Regions from separate parts of the Streptomyces sp. NPDC036813 genome, predicted to be linked through region 3. Evidence: riboswitches for the same ligand, from Rfam matches in the RefSeq annotation. Region 3 holds a riboswitch; each other region holds the start of a gene.
The links. Region 3 has a riboswitch for cobalamin ahead of metE (5-methyltetrahydropteroyltriglutamate--homocysteine S-methyltransferase). Riboswitches for the same ligand answer to the same signal wherever they lie in the genome.
Positions count from the first base shown of each region.

Region 1 (4,184 bases), on a different contig from region 3:
CTCCGGGTCGGGCAGGTACGTGTCCAGCAGCGTCAGATAGAACTGGACGTGCACGGCCTCCTCGAAGAGCTGCCGCGACAGGTACAGGCGCGCCTCGGGCGAGTTGATGTGCTTGTAGAGCGTCAGCACCAGGTTGTTCGCGACGATCGAGTCGCCCGTCGCGAAGAACGCCACCAGACGGCCGATGAGGTGCTGCTCCGCCGGAGTCAGCTTCGCGAGGTCGGCGACGTCCGAGTGGAGGTCGACCTCCTCCACGGTCCAGGTGTTCTTGATGGCGTCCCGGTAACGCTCGTAGAAGTCCGGGTAGCGCATGGGGCGCAAGGTCAGTTCGAAGCCCGGGTCGAGGAGATTCGTGTTACGGGTGGTCATTACTGGCAGGCCTCGCAGGACTCGGGGTTTTCCAGGGAGCAGGCGATCGCCTCTTCGGAGGGCGCCTGCTGGACGGGGACGGTGGCCTGCGCCTGGGCGGCGCGGGCGATGCGCGTCGCCGGGCGCGAACGCAGGTAGTACGTCGTCTTCAGCCCGGACTTCCAGGCGTAGGCGTACATCGAGGAGAGCTTGCCGATCGTCGGCGTCTCCAGGAACAGGTTGAGCGACTGCGCCTGGTCCAGGAACGGGGTCCGGGCCGCCGCCATGTCGATCAGGCCGCGCTGCGGGATCTCCCACGCCGTGCGGTACAGCCGCCGTACGTCCTCGGGGATCCAGGCGAAGTCCTGCACCGAGCCGCTCGACTCGCGCAGCGCCTCACGGGTGCGGGCGTCCCACACGCCGAGCTGCTTCAGTTCGGCGACCAGATAGGAGTTCACCTGGAGGAACTCGCCGGACAGCGTCTCGCGCTTGAACAGGTTCGACACCTGCGGCTCGATGCACTCGTACACGCCCGCGATGGAGGCGATGGTGGCGGTCGGCGCGATGGCGAGGAGCAGGGAGTTGCGCATGCCGGTTTCGGCGATACGGCGGCGCAGTGCCTCCCAGCGCTCCGGCCAGGTCAGTTCCACGTCGTAGTGGTCGGGGTGCAGCACGCCGCGCGCGGTGCGGGTCTTCTCCCAGGCCGGCAGCGGGCCGTTGCGCTCGGCGAGGTCGGCGGAGGCCTCGTACGCGGCGAGCATGACGCGCTCGGCGATCCGGGTGGACAGGGCCATGGCCTCGGGGGAGTCGAACGGCAGCCGCAGCTTGAAGAAGACGTCCTGCAGTCCCATCGCGCCCAGGCCGACCGGGCGCCACTTGGCGTTGGAGCGGCCCGCTTGCTCGGTCGGGTAGAAGTTGATGTCGACGACGCGGTCGAGGAAGGTGACGGCCGTGCGGACGGTGGCGTCCAGCCGCTCCCAGTCGATGTCCCCGTCGGCCACGAACGCGCCGAGGTTGACCGAGCCGAGGTTGCAGACGGCCGTCTCACCGTCGTCGGTGACCTCAAGGATCTCCGTGCAGAGGTTGGAGGAGTGGACCACGTGGCCCGGCAGGGCCGTCTGGTTGGCGGTGCGGTTGGCTGCGTCCTTGAAGGTCATCCATCCGTTGCCGGTCTGCGCGAGGGTGCGCATCATGCGGCCGTACAGCTCGCGGGCCGGAAGCGTCTTCTTCGCCAGCCCCGCGTCCTCCGCCTTGCGGTACGCGGCGTCGAACTCCTCGCCCCACAGGTCGACCAGCTCCGGCACGTCGGCCGGCGAGAACAGCGACCACTGCGCGTCCGCGTTGACCCGGCGCATGAACTCGTCCGGGATCCAGTGCGCGAGGTTCAGGTTGTGCGTACGGCGGGCGTCCTCACCGGTGTTGTCCCGCAGCTCCAGGAACTCCTCGATGTCGGAGTGCCAGGTCTCCAGGTACACCGCGGCCGCGCCCTTGCGCCGCCCGCCCTGGTTCACCGCGGCGACCGAGGCGTCCAGCGTCTTCAGGAACGGCACGATGCCGTTGGAGTGCCCGTTGGTGCCGCGGATCAGCGAACCGCGGCTGCGGATGCGGGAGTACGACAGCCCGATGCCGCCGGCGTGCTTGGAGAGCCGCGCGACCTGGTGGTAGCGGTCGTAGATGGAGTCCAGCTCGTCCAGCGGGGAGTCGAGGAGATAGCAGGACGACATCTGGGGGTGCCGGGTGCCGGAGTTGAAGAGGGTGGGGGAGGAGGGCAGGTAGTCGAGGCGGCTCATGAGCCCGTAGAGCGCCGCGACCTCGTCCACGGAACGGACGGTGTCGTCCTCGGCGAGGCCGCTCGCCACCCGCAGCAGGAAGTGCTGGGGCGTCTCGATCACCTTGCGGGTGATCGGGTGCCGCAGGAGGTAGCGGCTGTGCAGGGTGCGCAGGCCGAAGTAGCCGAAGCGGTCGTCGGCGCGGGTGTCGACGAGGGCGTCGAGCCGCTCGGCGTGCAGCCGTACGAACGCCGCCGTCCGGTCCGCGATGAGCCCCTCGCGGTGCCCCACGGTGACCGACTCCGTGAACGACGTGACGCCCTGGGAGGCGGCCTGTGCGCGGATGGTGAGGGTGAGCAGACGGGCGGCCAGCCGGGAGTAGGCGGGGTCCTCGGAGATGAGTCCGGCGGCGGCCTCCGTGGCCAGCTCCCGCAGCTCCGCCTCGTCGGCGTGCGCCGAGCGGCCGCGCAGCGCGGCGGCGGCGACCCGGCCGGGGTCGGCGTCGGGGAGGTCGATGGTCAGCTCGGTCAGGGTGCGCAGCAGCGCGGCACCGGGACCGTCCTGCTCCCGCTCGGTGGCTGAGGCCGGATCGGCTGGCGCGATGGTCACGTGGGGCTCTCCCTCGCTCGGCACGGGGCCTCGGCGAGGGCAGGGGGCAGCACACGAGCGCACGCGGCGTCGCGTCCACCGGCCCATTCCACGAGGCCCGGACGTCAGGGCACGCCGGCCGGGTGGCCGGGTGCACTGTCGGCAGGTCCTCGGACTGGACCAGCGTGCGCGAAGCACGCATGTACACCGTTGCGGGACAGTTCCGGATTCGCACCGGATTCCCCTGCGACGACAGCGAGCATGAGCATACATCTAGTGCCGGGCTGTCGCGTCACCCCCAGATGTTGTGTTGCGCTGATCTCACAGCGTCAACTCGTAGGTGAGGAGCATGATGTCGTCGAGGTCGGGGAGCGGGTTCCAGTCCCGCTCGGGCGTACGGACGAAGCCCAGCCGTTCGTAGAGGCGGTGGGCGGTGACCATGGTCCGCTGGGTCGACAGAACGATCGCTCCGCAGCCGTCGACGGCCCGGGCCCGGTCGATGCAGGCCCGCACCAGCGCCTCACCGGCGCCTTGGCCGCGAGCCGCGCGGGCGACGGCCAGCATGCGGATCTCGGCCTCGCCGGGACGCGCGATGTCGGCCATGGGGCCGCCGGCCGGTACGAAGGTGACGCCGCCGAGAAGGGTGTCGTCGGCCGTGGCGACGAGCACCTCGGCCGCGGCGGCACGCTTGGCGACGTCGCGCAGCTCGCCGAGGTACTCGTCGCTCTCGCCGAAGTCCAGGAGCCCGTCCTGGAGATAGGCCTGGGCTGTGATCTCGCCGAGGGCGGCGTGTTCATGGGGTGCGACGGGCCGGATCACGATGTCCATGACGGTGAGTGTGCCCCACGGGTACGACGACGGGCCGCCGGTTTTTCTCCGGCGGCCCGTGCGCGTGGGTTGCTCAGTGACCGGCGCCCGCCGTGGCCGGGGGGAGTTCGGTCTGGACGCCCGGGTCGCCGGCGTCCGCCGTGTAGTCCTCCGGCCGGGTCTCGTCGACGCCCTCGGGGGCCTTGACGGCCTTCAGGACGAGCGTGAGGACCACGGTCACCGCGACGTTCAGCACGAACGCCGTGAGGCCGATGTAGCCGATCTCGCCGATGCCGGGGATCTCCTTCGCGGAGCCGCCGAAGTGCTTCTGCGTCGGCGAGGCCACCCCGTACGCGGCCAGCGTGCCGTAGGCCATGCCGACCGCCCAGCCCGCCAGCAGTGCCCAGCGGTGGAACCAGCGCGTGAACAGGCCGCCGACCAGGGCCGGGAAGGTCTGCAGGATCCAGATGCCGCCCAGCAGCTGGAAGTTGATCGCGACCGTCTTGTCCATGGTGAGGACGAAGACCAGCGCGCCCACCTTCACCAGCAGGGAGACGATCTTGGAGACCTGGGCCTCCTGCTTCGGCGTGGCGTCCTGCTTGATGAAGTCCTTGTAGATGTTGCGCGTGAAGAGGTTCGCCGCCGCGATGGACATGATGGCCGCCGGGACCA
Region 1 covers NZ_JBVJPV010000003.1:257,392-261,575, reverse strand. The annotation lists gene ACZ67Q_RS08735 (ribonucleotide-diphosphate reductase subunit beta) at 1-369, opposite strand, end outside; gene ACZ67Q_RS08730 (ribonucleoside-diphosphate reductase subunit alpha) at 369-2,726, opposite strand; cobalamin riboswitch at 2,850-2,974, opposite strand; gene ACZ67Q_RS08725 (GNAT family N-acetyltransferase) at 3,027-3,533, opposite strand; gene mctP (monocarboxylate uptake permease MctP) at 3,607-4,184, opposite strand, start outside.
Region 1: it holds a riboswitch for cobalamin, as region 3 does, so the genes downstream of both, ACZ67Q_RS08730 (ribonucleoside-diphosphate reductase subunit alpha) here and metE (5-methyltetrahydropteroyltriglutamate--homocysteine S-methyltransferase) in region 3, are expected to answer to the same signal.

Region 2 (4,184 bases), on a different contig from region 3:
GCCGGGCCCCCGGCCCGTGTGCCGCCCGGGCCGGCACGGCGGAACGGAGCAGCGCCCCCCTCTTTCCGACATCGGGACGCCCGGCTCAGTTCACCTTCCGTTCACTCAGGTTGCCTACGTTCAACCCGCCAATGACTTCGAACGAATGCCTGGGTAAATGGAAAGCTTCTCGCTGATCCTCGCGATCGTGGTGGTAACCGCGCTTGCGTTCGATTTCACGAACGGTTTCCACGACACCGCCAACGCGATGGCCACCACCATCTCGACCGGCGCGCTGCGGCCCAAGATCGCCGTGGCCATGTCCGCCGCCCTCAACCTCGTGGGCGCCTTCCTCTCCGTGGAGGTCGCCAACACGATCTCCAAGGGTCTCGTCGACGAGAGCGGCATCCGTCCCGAGGTCATCTTCGCCGCCCTGGTCGGCGCGATCCTCTGGAACCTGCTGACCTGGCTCGTGGGCCTGCCCTCCAGCTCCTCCCACGCCCTCATGGGCGGTCTGATCGGCGCCACCGTCGCCTCCGCCGGCTTCGGCGCGGTCCACGGCGACGTCCTCGTCACCAAGGTGCTGCTGCCCGCGGTCGCCGCCCCGGTCGTCGCCGGCGTCGCCGCGATGGTCGCGACGCGTCTGTCGTACACGCTCGGCAAGAAGGCCGACGGCAAGGCGGCCGAGAAGGGCTTCCGGGCCGGCCAGATCGCCTCCGCGGGCCTGGTCTCCCTCGCCCACGGCACCAACGACGCGCAGAAGACGATGGGCATCATCACCCTCGCCCTGGTCGCCGGCGGCGCCATCGCGCCCGACTCCGACCCGCCCACGTGGGTGATCCTCTCCGCCGGCCTGGCCATCGCGCTCGGCACCTACATCGGCGGCTGGCGCATCATCCGCACCATGGGCAAGGGCCTGACGGACATGCAGCCGCAGCAGGGCTTCGCCGCCCAGACCAGCGCGGCCACCGCCATCCTGGCCTCCTCCCACCTCGGCTTCTCGCTGTCCACCACGCACGTCGTCTCCGGCTCCGTGATGGGCGCGGGCCTGGGCCGCAAGGGCGGTGTGGTGCGCTGGTCGACCGCGACCCGCATGTTCATCGCCTGGGGCCTGACCCTGCCGGCCGCCGCGCTGGTCGGCGCGCTCGCCGAGTACGTCACCGGCTTCGGCGCCTGGGGCACCGCGGCTGTCGCCGTCTTCCTTGTGGCCGCCAGCTTCGGCATCTGGAAGATCTCCCGCCGCGAGGTCGTCGACCACACCAACGTCAACGCCGTGGAGGAGGAGCCGGCCGGCGTGGTCACCACCGCGATCGCCGCCGTGACCCCGCCCCCGGCCGCCGGCCCCGCCGTCACGGACGGCCTGACGGCCACCATCCCGGCCCCCGCCGCCGCGACGGCGGAGCAGCCGGCCACCGCGAACCCGGCCCCGGCCGTCTGACCGCCGCTCCCGGGTACGAAGGAAGAGAAGCAGCATGAAGATCGACTGGTCGGCCCTCGGCTCCGTCTTCGGTGTCAGCCTCGTGGTCACCGTGGGTCTGGTGGCCCTGTTCACCCTCGGCATCATGGGCCTGTCCCGCCGCGAGCGGGCTCAGGCCCAGGGCGGCTCGGCCGCCCTCGCGGTCACCGGCGCGTACGCCTGCTTCGCGGCGTGCGCGGCGGCGGTGGCGTACGGCATCAGCCTGATCGTCGCCTGACCGGCTTCACCACACAGGACGCGGGGTGCCCGAGCGGCACCCCGCGTTCCGCTGTGACCTGGCAGGTCGCCTCCGTGTGGGCCTGCCCACACTCCTCCGCCCCAGGTCAAGGGCAAGTTGACGGCCCTCGAACAGCCGTGGTGGACTGCCGGAGCCAAGTTGCGGCGGCAGGAGAGGAAGCCGGTGGAAGTCCGGCGCGGTCCCGCCACTGTCACCGGGGTTGAACGACCCCGGGAGCCAGGAACTCTCACCGCCGATCTCCTTCGAACCAGGGCGCGGACACCCTGAGTGAGGACATGACGCCATGTGCGGCTGCCGGTTGAGGACCAGGCCCATCAGCGACGCCCAGCCCGACCCCACGGCGGGCTGAGCCCCGTGCGAGCCGAGCGCGTCTTCGCGTACGGCGCCGCCGCCGGCCTCCTCGGCGACCTCATCCTCGGTGATCCGCGCCGCGGGCACCCGGTCGCCGTGTTCGGACGGGCCGCGGGCGCCGTCGAGCGCACCCTGTGGCGCGACCACCGCGGCTGGGGCGCCCTGCACACCGCCGTCTGCGCCGGCGGCGCCGTCGCCCTCGGGGCCGTCGCCGCCCGCTCCGTACGCCGCTCCCCCGCCGCCTCCGTCGCCCTGACCGCCGCCGCCACCTGGTCCGTGGTCGGGGGGACTTCGCTCGCGCGCGAGGCCCGCGCCATCGGGCGCGCACTGGAAGCCGGGGATGTCGAGGCGGCGCGGGCCCGGCTGCCCCATCTGTGCGGCCGGGACCCGCAGGCGCTGGACGCCGACGGGATCGCCCGGGCCGTGGTCGAGTCGGTCGCCGAGAACACCTCCGACGCCGTCGTGGGCGCCCTGGTGTGGGGCGCCGTGGGCGGGGTGGCCGGGCTGCTCGGGTTCCGGGCGGTCAACACCCTGGACGCGATGGTCGGTCACAAGTCACCGCGGCTGCGGCGCTTCGGCTGGGCCTCCGCCCGCCTCGACGACGTGGCCGGCTGGCCGGGGGCCCGGCTGACCGCCGTCCTCACCGTGCTCACCGGCCCGGACCGGCGCGGTGCCGTGCGGGCCTGGCGGACGGACGCGGCGAAGCACCCGAGCCCCAACGCGGGCCCTGTGGAGGCCTCCTTCGCGGGCGCGCTCGGCGTGCGGCTGGGCGGCACCCTGTCGTACGGCGGACGGGTGGAGCACCGGCCCGTGCTGAACACGCGGGGCCGCGCCGTCACCACCCCCGACATCCGCCGGGCGGTACGGCTGTCCCGGCGCGTGAGCTGGCTTGCGCTCGGCGTGTGCGCGGGCGCACGCCTCATCGGGAAAGGGCGTGATCGATGAACGGCGGTCTCCTCGTCGCCGGCACCACCTCCGACGCCGGAAAAAGCGTCGTGACCGCAGGGATCTGCCGGTGGCTGGTGCGGCAGGGCGTGAAGGTGGCGCCCTTCAAGGCGCAGAACATGTCCCTCAACTCTTTCGTCACCCGCGAGGGCGCCGAGATCGGGCGGGCGCAGGCCATGCAGGCCCAGGCCTGCCGGATCGAGCCGACCGCGCTGATGAACCCGGTGCTGCTCAAGCCCGGTGGCGAGCAGAGCAGCCAGGTGGTGCTGCTGGGCAAGCCGGTGGGTGAGCTGAGCGCCCGCGGCTACCACGGCGGACGCCAGCAGCAGCTGCTCGGCACGGTCCTGGAGTGCCTGGCCGAGTTGCGGGGCACGTATGACGCGGTGATCTGCGAGGGGGCGGGCTCGCCGGCCGAGATCAATCTGCGCCGGACCGACATCGTGAACATGGGCATCGCGCGGGGTGCGCGGCTGCCCGTGCTCGTCGTCGGCGACATCGACCGCGGGGGTGTCTTCGCGTCCTTCTTCGGCACCGTCGCCCTGCTCTCGCCCGAGGACCAGGAACTGGTCGCCGGGTTCCTGGTGAACAAGTTCCGCGGTGACGTCTCCCTGCTGGAGCCGGGCCTGGACATGCTGCACGGCCTGACCGGGCGGCCCGCCTACGGCGTCCTGCCCTTCCGGCACGGGCTCGGCATCGACGAGGAGGACGGCCTGCGGGTGTCCCTGCGCGGCACCGTCCGCGAGTCGGCCGTCTCCCCGCCCGTCGGCGAGGACGTGCTGCGGGTCGCCGTCTGCGCGATCCCGCTGATGTCCAACTTCACCGACGTGGACGCGCTGGCCGCCGAACCGGGCGTGGTCGTGCGGTTCGTGGACCGTCCGGAGGAGCTGGCCGACGCGGACCTCGTGGTGATCCCGGGCACGCGCGGGACCGTGCGGGCTCTTCAGTGGCTGCGGGAGCGGGGACTTGCCGACGCCCTCGTGCGCAGGACCGCCGAAGGCCGCCCGGTCCTCGGCATCTGCGGCGGCTTCCAGGTGCTCGGCGAGCACATCGAGGACGAGGTCGAGTCGCGTGCGGGACAGGTCGACGGGCTCGGCATCCTGCCCGTGCGGGTGCGGTTCGCCCGCGAGAAGACCCTCACCCGGCCGGTCGGGGAAGCCCTCGGCGAACGGGTCGAGGGGTACGAGATCCACCACG
Region 2 covers NZ_JBVJPV010000004.1:479,931-484,114, reverse strand. The annotation lists gene ACZ67Q_RS12175 (inorganic phosphate transporter) at 158-1,417, shown strand; gene ACZ67Q_RS12170 (hypothetical protein) at 1,452-1,673, shown strand; cobalamin riboswitch at 1,798-1,939, shown strand; gene ACZ67Q_RS12165 (cobalamin biosynthesis protein) at 2,049-2,990, shown strand; gene ACZ67Q_RS12160 (cobyric acid synthase) at 2,987-4,184, shown strand, end outside.
Region 2: it holds a riboswitch for cobalamin, as region 3 does, so the genes downstream of both, ACZ67Q_RS12165 (cobalamin biosynthesis protein) here and metE (5-methyltetrahydropteroyltriglutamate--homocysteine S-methyltransferase) in region 3, are expected to answer to the same signal.

Region 3 (4,184 bases):
CAGCCCCGTAACGCTGCGGTTCACCACCGCGGACGGCGTCGTGGTCGAAGAGCACGGCGCACCGGTCAAGCTCGACTCCGAGCTCGCCCCCGACGAGGACCGAGTCGGCATCGTCGACGCCACGGTCACCGCCGGCCCGGAGGTGTCCGCGGTCGAACTGGTCGTCGGCGGGGCCGTGGTGGACACCTTCCGTGCCGGGGCGGCACCACCGATCACGCGTGCCGTGCGTACCGAGCTGGTCGACGGCCGGAGGTTGAGGGTCGCAGCCGACCTGGTGCGGCCCGCCGAGGAGGGCCACACCTTCACCGTCCAGCTCAGCGATGACGAGGGCCGGACCTGGCAGACGGTCGGTGTGGGGCTCAAGACGCCGTCCGTCACCCTGGATCCGAGCCAGCTCGACTCCGGTCAAGAGCTGTTGGTACGCGTCATCGCGACCAACGGCTTCACCGCCGTGGTGGGACCCAGCGAGTCGTTCGTGATCTGATCCACGACACTCCGGGGCATGACGTCGGCCGATGGGCGACGTCATGCCCCGGCGAGCGTCACGGTGGCCGGGAGACGGGTCTCGTTCCGCACAAGTCCGACGCTGCCGAGACAACGCTGCCGGGACAATGCGGGACCGTTCCGGCACCCCCGCCCGCACCGCATCCGCACGGACATCGGCGTCATCGAGACGATCACCGCCGCGGTCGAGATGGAGGAGACTCTCTACGAGCTGCGGCGAGCACAGCGCCGGCGGGAAAGCGCCTGTGCGGCGGGCCTCCTGCCCCGTGGCCTGCGCGGTACGAACGTGATCCGCCTCACCGTGCAGATATTGAGCGTCCCGCTCTCTTCTCCCACGGTCACCCCCTAGGCTGGCCCGTGCAGCTGGTTCGCCCCGTCCGCCAGGCGGGATGCGTCGCAAGAGGGAACCCGGTGGGAATCCGGGACTGCCCCGCAGCGGTGAGCGGGAACGACCGCCGTCATACGCACTGGGCCCGGGGAGGGCCTGGGAAGCGACGGCCAGTAGGTGTCTCGTACGACTTCGTACGACGAGACGTGCCCGCGAGTCCGAAGACCTGCCAACTGCCCGTGTGCGAACCACTCGTGCGCGGACATCCCGGTGACCTCGAGGGCGGGTCGGCGAACACACCGAACGGACGGCCGTCGGCCGGCACCGTCCGGCATGTTGTTCCTTCGCGTCCTCACCCCGTTTCCGGGATCTCAGGGATTCATCTCGCGAAGGAGATCTCCGTGACCACCAAGCCCGCAGCCGCGGCAGCACGGGCCACCGTGTACGGCTACCCCCGCCAGGGACAGAGCCGGGAACTGAAGAAGGCGATCGAGGGTTACTGGAAGGGCCGCATCACCGCCGACGCCCTCCACGCCACGGCCGCCGACCTGCGCCGTACGAACTGGCAGCGGCTCGCCGAGGCCGGCATCGACGAGGTGCCCACCGGCGACTTCTCGTACTACGACCACGTCCTGGACACCACCGTCATGGTCGGCGCCGTCCCCGCCCGCCACCGGGACGCCGTGGCCGCCGATCCGCTCGACGGGTACTTCTCGATGGCCCGCGGCACGCAGGACGTCGCGCCGCTGGAGATGACCAAGTGGTTCGACACCAACTACCACTACCTGGTGCCCGAGCTGGGTCCGGACACGGTCTTCGCCGCCGACGCGAGCAAGCAGGTCGACGAGCTGAAGGAGGCGCTGGCACTGGGGCTCACCGCCCGGCCCGTGCTGGTCGGCCCGGTCACCTACCTTCTGCTGGCCAAGCCTGCACCCGGCACATCGCCCGACTTCGAGCCGCTCACCCTGCTGGACCGGCTGCTGCCGGTGTACGCCGAAGTCCTGGCCGACCTGCGCGCCGCAGGAGCCGAGTGGGTCCAGCTGGACGAACCCGCCCTCGTCCAGGACCGCACACCGGCCGAACTCGACGCCGCCACCCGCGCCTATCGAGACCTCGGCGCCCTCACCGACCGGTCCAGGCTGCTCGTCGCGTCCTACTTCGACCGGCTCGGCGAGGCCCTGCCGGTACTCGCCAAGGCCCCGGTGGAGGGCCTGGCCCTGGATTTCACCGAGGCCGCCGCCGCCAACCTGGACGACCTCGCCGCCGTCGGGGGTCTGCCCGGCAAGCGGCTGGTGGCCGGAGTCGTCAACGGCCGCAACATCTGGGTCGACGACCTGGCCAAGTCCCTGTCCATCCTGGGCACTCTGCTCGGACTGGCCGACCGGGTCGACGTCTCCGCCTCCTGCTCCCTGCTGCACGTCCCGCTCGACGCGACCGCTGAACGGGACATCGAGCCACAGATCCTGCGCTGGCTCGCCTTCGCCCAGCAGAAGACACGCGAGGTCGTCACGCTCGGCAGGGGCCTCGCCCAGGGCACCGGCACGATCACCGCCGAACTGGCCGCCAACCGGGCCGACCTCGCCTCACGAGCGGGCTCGCCCATCACCCACGACCCGGCCGTGCGGGCCCGCGCCGCCGCGGTCACCGACGCCGACACCCGCCGTTGCCGGCCCTACGCCGAACGCGCCGCGGCCCAGCGGGCCCACCTGCGCCTTCCCCTCCTTCCGACCACGACCATCGGGTCCTTCCCGCAGACCGGCGAACTGCGCACGGCACGCGCCGACCTGGGCGCCGGCCGCATCGACGCAGCAGGCTACGAGGAACGGATCAAGGCGGAGATCCAGGAGGTGATCGCCTTCCAGGAGAAGACCGGCCTGGACGTCCTCGTGCACGGCGAGCCCGAACGCAACGACATGGTCCAGTACTTCGCCGAGCAGCTCACCGGCTACCTCGCCACCCGACACGGCTGGGTCCAGTCCTACGGCACCCGCTACGTCCGCCCGCCCGTCCTCGTCGGCGACATCTCCCGCCCCGAGCCCATGACCGTGCGCTGGACGACGTATGCCCAGTCCCTCACCGACCGCCCGGTCAAAGGCATGCTCACCGGTCCGGTCACCATGCTCGCCTGGTCCTTCGTCCGCGACGACCAGCCCCTGGCCGACACCGCCCGTCAGGTCGCCCTCGCCCTGCGCGACGAGGTCAACGACTTGGAGGCGGCGGGCACTTCGGTGATCCAGGTGGACGAACCCGCGCTGCGCGAGACCCTGCCGTTGCGCGCGGCCGACCGTCCGGGCTACCTGGACTGGGCGACGGAAGCCTTCCGGCTGACCACCGGCGGGGTGCGCCAGGACACACAGATCCACACCCACATGTGCTACGCCGAGTTCGGCGACATCGTCCAGGCGATCGACGACCTCGACGCCGACGTCATCAGTCTGGAGGCCGCCCGCTCCCACATGCAGGCCGCCCGCGAGCTCGCCGCCCACGGCTACCCGCGCGAGGCCGGACCCGGAGTCCACGACATCCACTCCCCCCGCGTCCCGAGCGCCGAGGAGGCCGCCGACCTGCTCCGCACGGGCCTGAAGGCCATTCCCGCCGAACGGCTCTGGGTCAACCCCGACTGCGGCCTGAAGACCCGCGGCTGGCCCGAGACCCGCGCCTCCCTGGAAAACCTGGTCGCCGCAGCCCGCACCGTGCGAGGGGAGCTGTCCGCCTCGTGAACTGACCGGACGATGCTTGGGCCGGGGCGCCACGAGCGAGCACCCCGGCCCGGATGAGCCCGCCGGGTAGAAAGCCGACGGCCGCGTATCCCTCCTCGGTCGTCGGCACCCGGCTCCACTTCGGCGCGCCGGCCGCGACCGCGACGGGACCGAGCTTCTCGTACGGATTCAGCCCGTCCATGAGGCGGTGGAGCGAGCCGGGCCGCTGCCGCCGGGGCGCCGGTCCGGGCGGCAGCGACGGGCCCGGTCAGGCCGCGGCGGCCGCCGGTGTGCAGCGCTCGGCCTCGTCGAGCCACTCGATCACCGAGGTGCGCGCCCGGGCGACCCGTGAGCGCACTGTGCCGACGGGGCGGTCACTGACCCCTGCCGCCTCCGCGTAGGGCAGCCCCACCAGCTGGGAGAGGTCGAACGCCTCACGGCGGTCTGCAGGAAGGGCGTCCAGCAGGTCGGCGAGGGCGATGCCGTCGTCGAAGCGTCCAGCATCAGACCCCGCAGATAACACTCGCCCCACCGACGCTGATCCCGCCGCGGCAGCGAGGCGAAAGGAACGCCCAAGGGCTGTCACAGTTTTGGGCATGAACCACGTCCCACCCCTCGGCGGGTGCGCCCGGACCCCTGTCCGGACGCACCCG
Region 3 covers NZ_JBVJPV010000002.1:652,801-656,984, reverse strand. The annotation lists gene ACZ67Q_RS07020 (hypothetical protein) at 1-484, shown strand, start outside; gene ACZ67Q_RS07015 (hypothetical protein) at 503-853, shown strand; cobalamin riboswitch at 852-1,080, shown strand; gene metE (5-methyltetrahydropteroyltriglutamate--homocysteine S-methyltransferase) at 1,234-3,552, shown strand; partial or broken gene ACZ67Q_RS07005 (sigma factor-like helix-turn-helix DNA-binding protein) at 3,800-4,024, opposite strand.

Region 4 (4,184 bases), on a different contig from region 3:
GCGACCCCGACGGCACCGGTCTCGGTCACTTCGCCGCGGACGGCACCCCGCACGTCGACAAGGCGCCCATCGCGGCCTACCGTGACCACGCCTTCGCACGGGAGGCCCGGCAGGAGGAGTCGGCGACCTTCATCGCCCATGTGCGCTTCGCCTCCACCGGCAGCCTGGACGTCCGCAACACCCACCCCTTCGAGCAGGAGGGGCGGCTCTTCGCGCACAACGGGGTCATCGAGGGCCTCGACGCGCTCGACGACCACCTGGGGGAGGACCGCTCGCTCGTCCGGGGCGACACCGACTCCGAGCGCTTCTTCGCCCTGATCACCCGGGAGACCCGGCGGCACGACGGCGATGTCACCACCGGCATCCGGCAGGCCGCCCGCTGGATCGCCGCACACCTGCCCGTCTTCGCCATGAACCTGATCCTCATCACCCCGCAGGAGCTGTGGGCGCTGCGCTACCCGGACACCCACGACCTGTACGTCCTCCAGCGCCCGGCGGGCGGCGAGCACGGCAGCAGGCACCTCGACCACAGCGGCAGCGGCGGCCGCATGCGCGTCCACTCCGAGCCCCTCGCCGACCACCCCGCCGTCGTCGTCGCCAGCGAGCGCATGGACGACAACCCGCACTGGCGCCCGATGGAATCCGGCGAACTGCTCCACGTCGGCCCCGACCTGCACACCTCCCACCGGGTCGTCCTGCCGGACCCGCCGGCACACCAGCTCACCCTCGACGACCTGCATCCGGACGCCGCAGCCTCGCAGAAGGCCGCCTGACCGAGTCCGGACCGCGGCGACACCGCGCTCCGCACGCATCGTTCGGTCACGGCGACAAGAGAGCGACCGTCGCCCCGGTCGGTACGCGGCTCAGTCGGCCCGAGGGCGCGGGGTGCGGACCTGCTGGGCGACGTCGCGGAGTTTGACGTTGTGGTGCTGCGACAGGCGGCGCAGCACGCCGAAGGCCTCCTCCTCGCTGAGGTGGTGGCGTTCCATGAGGATGCCCATGGCCTCGCCGATGGCGTGCCGGGTCTCCACCGCCTGCTCCAGCTGGTCGATGGTGCGGGTGCTCGACAGGACGACGGCCGCGTGGGAGGCCAGCAGCCAGCCGGCGGTCTCGAACTCCTCGGTGAAGGCGCCGGGGCGGCGGGAGTACAGGTTCAGCGCGCCGAAATCCTCGTCCTCGGTGTACAGCAGGACGCCGGTCATGCTGCCGACGCCGAGCTCCCGGGCCGCCTCGGAGTACCGCGGCCAGGACGGCGACGGCGTGGTCATGTCCGCGATGCGGAACACCCGCTCCCCGCTGCCCCTGCGGCGGGCGAGATCGAAGCAGGGCCCCTCACCCAGCTCGGCCTGCAACCGGTCGGACTCCTCGACCATGTCGCCGCACGCTGCCAGCGTGATCGCCTTGCCCTTGCGCACCGCCAGGATGCCGGCCGCGTCACAGCCCTCCACGAGCCGTACCGCCGATTCCGTGATCCGGTCCAGTGTCCCCTGCACCGAGTCCTGGGCCAGCAGATCCCTGGCCAGCTGGGCCATCTGCTCGGCGTACTCCCGCCAGTCCATCCACACACCCGCCTCGCTCGCCCCTACGCCCACCCTAGTCCCGTCCTGCCGCCCGCACCGCCGCCTCCGGCCAGGGCCCGAGAGGGAGATCACGCCGGGGGGAGGCGGTCTTGGCCGTGCACGCGTCACACGGTACGGTCTGTCCGATATCGACGACGGCGAGACGGAAGCCGGTGGGAAACCGGCACGGTCGCGCCACTGTGTGCGAAGCCCTCAGGAGAGGCGTTCGCGAGTCAGACCCGTGGCCGTCGTCCAGTGCACCACCGAGATGGGACGCGAACTCCCAGAGGAGGCCCTGCCATGGCGCAGCACGTCGCCCAGCCGTCTGCCACCACCCCCGCCGTTCCCGCCACGCTGCCGCTGAAGGCGATCGCCCCCTGGGCCGTCTTCTTCGGTGTCCTGATGCTGGTCCTGCTGTACTTCGTCGGCGCCGAGCAGGGCGCCACCTCCGTGTTCAACGGCACGGACGTCCACGAGTGGGTGCACGACGCCCGCCACCTGCTCGGCTTCCCCTGCCACTGACGTCAGGGACGCCGCACCCATGAACTCCGCAACGGTGAGAAACCTTCTCGTCCGGGGCATGCTCGCCGGCCTGGCCGCCGGCGTGCTCGCCCTCGTCGTCGCCTACCTCCTCGGGGAGCCCAGCGTCGGCAAGGCGATCGCCTTCGAGGACGCCCACTCCCACGAGCACGAGATGGAGGTCGTCTCCCGCTCCCTGCAGTCCACCGCCGGTCTCGCCACCGGTGTCCTGGTCTACGGGGTCGCCTTCGGCGGTATCGCCGCGCTCGCGTACGCCTTCGCGCTCGGCCGGGTCGGCCGCTTCGGTCCCCGGGCGACCGCGCTGCTGCTGTCCGGCTGTGCGCTCCTGACCGTCTACGTCGTGCCGTTCCTGAAGTACCCGGCCAACCCGCCGTCGGTCGGCGACCCGGACACCATCGGCAAGCGGACCACCCTCTACTTCCTGATGATGCTGCTCAGCGTCCTCCTCGCGGTCGCCGCCACCATGGTGGGCAAGCGGCTCGCGGGCGGCCTGGGCACCTGGTGGGCGACCGTGGTCGCGGTGACCGCGTTCGCCGCGGTGATCGGCCTCGCCTACCAGTTCCTCCCCGTCGTCGACGAGGTGCCGAAGGACTTCCCGGCCGCGCTGCTGTGGCGGTTCCGGCTGTCCGCGCTGGGCATCCAGACCGCGATGTGGGCCGGATTCGGCCTGCTCTTCGGCGAGTTGGCCGAGCGCCTGCTCCAGCCCGAGCCGGCGAAGACGGGCACCGGACGAGCGGTTCCGGCCGCGCGCTGATCCGTTCCGGACGGCACAGGGCCCCGCGCAACCACGCGGGGCCCTGTCCGTGGTGACCGGCGCGGACTCAGCCCGGGGGCGGGCCGTCCGTCGCGGTCAGGTGCCGCCCGAGCCGCAGATTCCAGCGTCCGGAGCGTCCGCTCAGCTCGGTGGCGGTCAGCGGCGGTACGTCGAGCCGCCAGAAGGCCGCCGGGCCCAGTGCCAGGGCGTGCACCACCGCGGCCCGTACCACCTCCGGCTCGACCACGACGAGGGTACGGCCGTCGAAGTCCCGCACGGTGTCCAGCCAGCGGCCGACCCGCGCGCACAGGTCGTGCACGGACTCACCCCCGTGCGGGGCGCTGTCCGGATCGGCGAGCCAGCGGGTCACCGCCTCCGGCTCGGCCGCCGCGACCTCCTCCAGCGTGAGACCGCGCCACCGGCCCACGTCCCAGGCCGCCAGCTCCGGCGCGGGCACGCCGTCGAGGCCGAGCGCCTGCGCCGTCTGCCGGCAGCGCACGCCCGGTGACGTCAGCACACGGGCGGCAGCAGGAAGGGACCCGGCTGCCTTCCGGGCCCGGGCCGCCCCCACGGCGTCGATCGCGTCACCGTCGTCGAAGCGGGCCTGCCGCAGCGCCGGGCTCGACGCGGGCGAGACGAAGAGGACACGGCTGGTCACCTGGCTGCTCCGGCGGTGGCTGTCACGGGCCTCGAAGATATCGTCCGCGAGGGCGGGACTACGGCGTGGCCTCGTCCAGGAGCTGCGGGCCGTTGTTGCGGGTGTTGTTCACGGCGGGGGAGACGGGGCGGGCGTCGAGGTGGCCGCCGGCGGGCTGGGTGAGCAGGGCGCGCAGTTCCCCGGCGTCGTCGTGCCGGGGGTCGAGCCAGGCGGCGTAGTGGTCCGGGGTGAGGGCGAGCGGCATGCGGGGGTGGACCCGGCCGGCCGCGTCGGTGGCCTCGGTGGTGATGATGGTGCAGGTCGTGAGCCAGGCGGCGGGGTCGTCGTCGTTGTCGACCTCGGGGTTGCGCCAGTACGCGTACAGGCCGGCGAGCGCCATGATCCCCCCGTCGGCGGGGTGGATGAAGTACGGCTGCTTGCGCTTCTTGCCGGTGGTGGCGTCCCTGACCTCGGTCCACTCGTAGAAACCGTCGGCCGGGAGCAGACAGCGGTGCCGGGCGAAGGCGCGGCGGTAGGCGGGCTTCTCGTGCACCGTCTCCACGCGTGCGTTGATCATCCGGGAGCCGACGGACGGATCCTTGGCCCAGGACGGCACCAGTCCCCAGCGCAGCGGCCGCAGCTCCCTGCGCGGGGGTGCGCCGGAGCTCTCCGTGCGCGGAGCGCGTTCCAGGAC
Region 4 covers NZ_JBVJPV010000006.1:181,292-185,475, reverse strand. The annotation lists gene ACZ67Q_RS15270 (class II glutamine amidotransferase) at 1-773, shown strand, start outside; gene ACZ67Q_RS15265 (GAF and ANTAR domain-containing protein) at 864-1,559, opposite strand; cobalamin riboswitch at 1,681-1,823, shown strand; gene ACZ67Q_RS15260 (CbtB domain-containing protein) at 1,860-2,081, shown strand; gene ACZ67Q_RS15255 (CbtA family protein) at 2,101-2,853, shown strand; gene ACZ67Q_RS15250 (histidine phosphatase family protein) at 2,921-3,511, opposite strand; gene ACZ67Q_RS15245 (SOS response-associated peptidase) at 3,570-4,184, opposite strand, start outside.
Region 4: it holds a riboswitch for cobalamin, as region 3 does, so the genes downstream of both, ACZ67Q_RS15260 (CbtB domain-containing protein) here and metE (5-methyltetrahydropteroyltriglutamate--homocysteine S-methyltransferase) in region 3, are expected to answer to the same signal.